One region of the Micromonospora sp. NPDC049891 genome, then DNA from elsewhere that is predicted to be linked to it. Evidence: riboswitches for the same ligand, from Rfam matches in the RefSeq annotation. Region 1 holds a riboswitch; each other region holds the start of a gene.
The links. A riboswitch is a leader RNA that binds a small molecule or an ion and turns the genes downstream of it on or off. The one in region 1 is predicted to bind cyclic di-AMP.
Positions count from the first base shown of each region.

Region 2: it holds a riboswitch for cyclic di-AMP, as region 1 does, so the genes downstream of both, AB0I71_RS08885 (C39 family peptidase) here and AB0I71_RS01435 (hypothetical protein) in region 1, are expected to answer to the same signal.
Region 3: it holds a riboswitch for cyclic di-AMP, as region 1 does, so the genes downstream of both, AB0I71_RS11465 (hypothetical protein) here and AB0I71_RS01435 (hypothetical protein) in region 1, are expected to answer to the same signal.

Region 1 is NZ_JBFAML010000001.1:282,583-284,842, reverse strand. Features, by position in the region: gene AB0I71_RS01440 (YibE/F family protein) at 1-958, shown strand, start outside; cyclic di-AMP (ydaO/yuaA leader) riboswitch at 1,125-1,256, shown strand; gene AB0I71_RS01435 (hypothetical protein) at 1,260-2,260, shown strand, end outside.
Region 2 is NZ_JBFAML010000005.1:41,466-43,725, reverse strand. Features, by position in the region: gene AB0I71_RS08890 (hypothetical protein) at 1-368, shown strand, start outside; cyclic di-AMP (ydaO/yuaA leader) riboswitch at 647-787, shown strand; gene AB0I71_RS08885 (C39 family peptidase) at 1,012-1,896, shown strand; gene AB0I71_RS08880 (class I SAM-dependent methyltransferase) at 2,120-2,260, shown strand, end outside.
Region 3 is NZ_JBFAML010000007.1:38,510-40,769, reverse strand. Features, by position in the region: gene AB0I71_RS11465 (hypothetical protein) at 1-1,100, opposite strand, end outside; cyclic di-AMP (ydaO/yuaA leader) riboswitch at 1,105-1,236, opposite strand; gene AB0I71_RS11460 (cation diffusion facilitator family transporter) at 1,388-2,260, opposite strand, start outside.

The sequences.
Region 1 (2,260 bases):
GGATCCCTCGATCAGCAACTACAACATCGCCGAGCACCAGCGCGGCAAGCCGCTGGTGTGGCTGGCCGTGCTCTTCGCCGCCGCCATCGTCGCCTTCGGGCGGTTGCGGGGCCTGGCCGCTCTGGGCGGCCTGGCCGCCAGCTTCGCCATCCTGCTGACCTTCGTGCTGCCCGGCATCAGCGCCGGCCAGCCGCCGCTCGTGGTCGCCATCGTCGGCGCCTCGTTGATCATGTTCGTGGTGCTGTACCTGACCCACGGCATATCCGCACAGACCTCGGTGGCCGTGCTCGGCACGCTCGCCAGTCTGGTGCTCACCGGGCTGCTCGGGTTGGCCGCGACCGGGGCCACCCATCTGACCGGGTTCGGCAGCGAGGACGCCACCACCCTGTCCATGTTCCGCGCCGACGTCGACCTGCACGGACTGCTGCTGGCCGGCATCATCATCGGCTCGCTCGGCGTGCTCGACGACGTCACTGTCACCCAGGCCGCCGCCGTCACCGAGCTTCGCCACGCCAACCCGAACTTCTCCCGCCGGGAGCTGTACCGCTCGGCCACCCGGGTCGGGCGGGCACACATCGCCTCGGTGGTCAACACCATCGTGCTGGCGTACGCCGGCGCCTCGCTGCCGCTGCTGCTCCTGCTGACCGTGGACTCCCGCGCGCTGGGTCAGATCGTGACCAGCGAGTTCCTCACCACGGAGATCGTCCGAAGCGTGGTCGCCACGCTCGGTCTGATCGCCGCGGTACCACTGACCACCGCGCTGGCCGCGCTGGTCACCACCGCAGGGCGCGGCGACGCCGGCGCCCCCACCGGTGACCCCACCCCCGTGGTTCCCCGGCCGGCGACGGACCGGGCCGAGGCGCTCCGCGCCCTCAGCACCCCACCCACCCGAAACACATCCCCCGCCACCCCCTCGGGGTGGCCCGACCCGGACAGGAGCACGGACACCACATGGTGACACTCCTCAACGTGACCGCCCCTGCCGATGCGGCTCGAAACCGTGTCGCTGGTCACTCAACGCGATTACGAAATGACGCATCTCGTCGGGTTCGGGGCGTAGAAGCACAGATGGACTGTCGGGTAACCTCACTGCCGGTCACCGCCGAAGGCGCGCAGCGGCGCCTGCGGTGCCACCGCCCAATCGCCGCCAGGCGAGCCGGGGACCCAGGTACGTGGGGTGAATCCGCGAAAGCGGTAGGGGCCACTTCCGTCCCGAACCCGTCAGCTAACCCGGTCGGCGGTCGATGGAAGGGAAAACAGTGACGGCACCCCTACGCCGCTGGTTGACACCCGTGGTGGCCGTGTTCGCCGCGTTCGCCGTGTTCGCCGGTCCGATGCCGGCGATGGCCGCGCCGAACGACCCCAAGCCAGCGGAGCACGATGACGACCCGCCGATGCTCAACGATCTGATCGAGGCGACGAACCGGGACTACTCCAAGGCCAAGGCGAAGCTGGAGAAGTCCAAGAAGCGGCAGCTCCAACGGGCGGTTGAGGTCCGCGCCGCGCAGGCCGACCTGGACGCGCTCTCCCCGCAGGTCGCCCAGATCGCCACCCAGTCGTACCGGACGGGTCGGGTCGGCGCGATCGCGATGTTGTTGCAGAGCAGTGCACCGGACTCGTTCATCGACCGGGCCTCGGCACTGGACGAGCTGAACCTGGTGAACGGCAAGAAGCTGGGCGAGGTCAACGCGATCAAGCGCCGCGCCGAGCAGGCCAAGCTCGCGCTCGACGCCGAGGTGCGCGAGCAGAAGAAGCTGACGAACGACATGGCGCGCAAGAAGAGTGAGGCGGAGAAGTCGCTCCGGCTGGTCGGCGGTGTCGGCCTCACCGGCGGACTTGTGGACGCCACCTCTCCAGTGGCCCGGATCGGCCCGAACCGGGCCTCGGACGGCGGCTGGAAGCCGGAGTCGTGCAGCCAGAACGACCCCACCACGTCGGGCTGCATCACGCCGCGGACGCTGCACATGTACAAGGAGGTCAAGCGGGCCGGGTTCAACCGGTTCGTCGGCTGCTTCCGCCCGGGCGACAAGTTCGAGCACCCCAAGGGCCGGGCCTGTGACTGGTCGTTGCAGAACAGCGGCTTCAGCCCGTGGCACAACAACGACACCCGGATCTACGGCAACAACCTGGCGGCCTTCCTGGTCCGCAACGCCGACCGGCTGGGCGTCTACTACGTGATCTGGAACCGGCAGATCTGGTTCGCGGCGACGGAACGCTGGAGTTCCTACAGCGGCCCGTCCAACCACACGGACCACGTCCA
Region 2 (2,260 bases), on a different contig from region 1:
CCCGGGAGCGCTGGCTGCGTCGTGCCGCGATGGCGGCCCACTGGCGTGGTGACCTGACCGCCCGGCAGCTCAGCGACGTGCTGGCGCGCCGGTCCGGCTGGGATCCCCGGCGGCACCCGGTCGAACAGGAGGTGGTCCTCGCCCGGGTGGTACGCGACAACCGCCTGGCCGCCTACCTGTCGGCCGCCGAGCGGGAGCGTGACCTGTGGCGGGCGGCGGAACTGGCCACCGAGGCCGCCCGCTCCCTCTCCGCCGAGGCGTACGCGGCCGCTGAGCGACTCCGACCGGACCTGCCGCCCGTGCCCGGTCGGATCGCCGTCAGGCGTCCCGGCCCGGTGCTGCGCTGGCGGCCAGCTCGACTGGGCTGAAATTTCGTGAGCTGGGTCACAGCGGCCGGAAAATCGGTCACTGTTCGTAGTTGAGACCATTACCGCAGCAAAATCCGTCGGCAGTGTCCACCACTCGTCCGGTTGTCACCCGAAGGTGCCCCGAATGCCGTCGGTCCCATTGAGCGACGCCAGTTCCCGGATACCCGAAAATCGCCGCACTGGATCATGTTTAAGCAGGTCAGAGTGGGTTGGCTTCGAGGTGACCGGCCAGTAGTGTCAGCGCGTCCGGTGCGGTAACCGATCGCAAGAGGCGACGCCGTACCGACCCGCTCAATCGTGATCTCACGAACCGGGGACCCACTGCACCACTGGGGTGAATCCGCGAGCCTCGGCCCGCGGTAGGGCGTCTTCCCGCCCGAATCCGTCAGCTAACCCGGTCGGCGGTGACGGAAGGAGTTCCAACCCTCGTGCGGTTCGATGTGATCCCCCTGTTCCCCCGCCTCCACGGCACCGCGGTGCCCGTGCTCGCCGGCCCGACCGCCGCGAGCTGACCCCGGTCATCGCCACCGCCCGGGCTTTCCGGGCGTACCCCTGAACGGCCTGTCCCGCTCACCCGGGCGGTCGTCGGCGTCCTGCTGCCGACCTGACCGCCGGAGCCGGTGTGCCGTTCTCCCCTCAGTCCGTGGAGGAATCCGTGAAGCACACCCTCTCCCGCCGGCTCCGTCGGCTGGCCACCGAACGCCCCTACCAGATCGTCGCCGGCTCCGCCGTCGCGCTCGTCCTGGCCACCGGCACCGGCGCCGCCCTTGCCGGCACCGGGAACACCCCGGCCCCCACGCAGGCCACCACCGCCGCCACCGAGCTGCGCGGTGACCCAAAGGTCGCGCCGAGCCGGGCCGAGGTCGCGCCGTCGACCGTCGCGCCCAGCAGCGCCGCGCCGAGCAGTGCCGCACCGACCAGCGCGGCACCGGCGAGCACCACCGCCTCGCCGTCGCCGAAGGCCAGCGCGGCCACCCCGGACCCGGACCTGACAACCAAGAAGGCGGCACCGAAGCCGCCCGCGTCGAAGGTCCTCGGGTACGACCACCAGGCTCAGATCAACGGCTACTACTGCGGTCCCGCCGCGGTACGCAACGCGCTCAGCGCCGCCGGTGTCGCCCGTAGCCAGGACGCCCTGGCCAGCCAACTCGGCACCACGTTCGCCGGCACCAACTCGGCCGAGGACACCACCCGCGTCCTCAACGCCGTCGTCAAGGGCGACCCGTACGAGACCACGATGATCCGTGGCGGTGCGGCCACCCCGGCTCAGATGGACCAGCTCCAGGCGGATGTCGTCGCCGCCGTCACCGACGGGCGGGGTGTCGTGGTGAACGTCGCCGGCACCGCCACCGACACCGACGGTCGCTGGCACTCCTTCCCCGGCGGGCACTACGTCGCCGTGGTCGGCTACAAGGACTCCGGCCGGCTGGTGAAGATCGCCGACTCGGCCGACGCCTCGTACCCGTCGTACTGGCTCAGCACCATCGACCTCGCCAACTGGGCCGCCACCCGCGGCTACTCGGCCTGATCACGTCGTTCCCACGGCGAACGGAAGCCCTCGGCCTGCTGGCCGAGGGCTTCCGTGTCGGGTACGTCAGGCGTACGGGGCGTGCTGCTTCGCCCGGCCGACGAAGGCCATGCGCGTCGTCTGTCGCGGCGGGTCGGCCGGGTGGGGGCGCGGTGGTGAGTGACGGTGCGATGATCACGTGTGACATCGACCGCGACGTCTGACGCCTGTACGAGGGGACATCATGGGGGAGCAGGAACCGTACGCGGGGCTGGCCACGACGTTCGACACGGCCGCGGAGCTGTACGAGCAGGCCCGACCGGGCTATCCGGAGCGGTTGTTCGCCGACCTGGCCGCGACGGCCGGCCTGACGAGCGGGCCGGCC
Region 3 (2,260 bases), on a different contig from region 1:
TACACCGACAGGTGCACGTGGTTGGTGTGGTCGCTGGACGGGTCACCCCGGGCGCCGCTGTACGACTTCCAGCCGCTGCTGGGCAGCCAGATCTGCCTGTACCAGATCACGTAGAGCACGGCGAGCCGGTCGGCGTTGTTCACGAAGTACGCCGCCAGGTTGTTGCCGTAGGTCCGGTCGCCGCCGGTCGCGTCCCCGCCGAAGCCGTTCTTCTGGGCCGCGAAGTCGCAGGCCCGCCCCTTCGGGTGCTCGCCTGAGCCGCCGGAGCGGTAGCAGGAGACGTACCGGGTGAAGCCGGCCGACTTGGCCTGCTTGAGCGCGTGCAGGGTGCGCGGGGTGATGCAGCCGTTGGCTGGGGTGGGGTCGTTGACGCTGCACGACTCCGACGGCCACGACCCGTCGGAGTTGCGGGGAGCAGGCTTGGCGGTGGGGCTCGACCCGCCACTGCGCGACGGTGACCGGGCTGCCCGCTCGGCGGCCTCGGCCCGCTCGGCCGCCTCGTCCCGCTCGATGGCCACGGTCAACGCCCGCTCGGCCTGATCCTTGCGCTTGGCCATCACGGCCACCTGCTTGCGCTGCTCCTGGATCTCCACGTCCAGGGCCTGCTTGGTGGCGCTGACCTCGTCCCGGGCGTTCTGGAGCTCACGTAGCGCGCGGTCCTCGTTGGCGGCCACCGCGTCCAGCGCCGCCGCCCGGTCCATGAAGCCCGCCGGTGACCCGCTGTTGAGCAGTGCCGACGCGGCGCCCAACCGCCCGGTGCGGTACGCCTGCGCGGCGATCTGGGCGACCTTGGTGCCGCGCTCGGCGACCTGGCTCTCGGTCGTCTTGAGCTGCTCGGCAAGCTGCTTCTGACGCTTCACCGAGCGGTCGAGCGCGGTCTTGGCGTCGAGGTAGCCCTTGCTGGCGGCCTCCAGTTGGGCCCGGAGTGCCGGGGTGCCACCCTCGTCGTCCACATCGCCCGGGGCTGCCGCCCGCAACGGTTGCGGTGCGGCGGCGGCTGGGGTGAAGGGGGCCAGCGCGACGCCGAGGGTGAGGGCGAGCGCGGCCGCGATCAGGGCCGCCGTACGGGCGGCCGGTCTTACCGTTGCCACTGCTGGCATGCACATGTCCTTCCGTCAGCCGCCGACCGGGTTAGCTGACGGGTTCGGGACGGAAGATCCCTACCGCTGACGCGGATACACCCCAGGAACATGGTTCCCCGGTTCGCCCTGGCGGGCGATTAGGCGGCGGCCGCCGCCGGCACCGGTGGGTGCCGCCTGGCGGAGGCCGGGTCCGAGCCTACCGGTGCCCATGTGACCGGTGCAGCTGCTGTTACTCCTGGTGTTCAGTTGTTGACTAGTAGAACAGACCAAAACGGACAATAGGTCCTTTTCCTGGATTGCTTCCGTCACCACCGCGTAGCCCCACAGCCCCCAGGATCCGGTCGCGGCTCTATCTGGAGGGTCGCGTGCTCGATCTGGAAGTCCTCATGCAGCGCCGAGTGGGCCGCCGCCAGCACGGCGGCGACGTCGGCGCCGGGGGCGACGGTCAGGTGCGCCGAGGCGACCTCCATCCCGGAGGTCAACGTCCAGACGTGCAGGTCGTGAACACCGGCCACCCCGGGTACCGCGGCGAGCCGGTCGTGCACCGCGGTGACCTGAAGATGTTCCGGCGCGGCCTGGACCAGGATGCGCACCGCCGCCCGGCCCAGGCGCCACGTCCGGGGCAGGATGAACGTGGCGATCGCCACCGCGACCAGTGGGTCGGCCCACCACCAGTCGGTCACGGTGATCAGCAGGGCGGCCGCGATCACGCCCAGCGAGCCGAGCAGGTCCGCCAGCACCTCCAGGTAGGCACCGCGCAGGTTGATGCTCTCCCGCGCCCCCGGGCGCAGGAGAGCGAACGCGGCGATGTTGGCGAGCAGGCCGAGTGCCGCCACCACGAGTACCGGGCCGGCGAGCACCTCGGGCGGATCACCAAACCGGCGTACCGCCTCGACAAGCACGTACACCGCGACGCCGGAGAGCAGTACCGCATTGGCCAGGGCCGCGAGCACCTCCAGCCGGTAGAGCCCGAAGGTGCGTTGCGGATCGGTGTCGGCCCGCCGGGTGGCGGCCACGGCCGCGAGGGCCATCCCGATGCCGAGTACGTCGGTGAACATGTGCCCGGCGTCGGAGAGCAGGGCCAGCGAACCGGTCCGCAGAGCGGTTGCCGCCTCGATCACCATCAGCACGCTGAGCAGGGCGAACGCAGCCCACAACCGGCCGACGTGGCGGTGCGC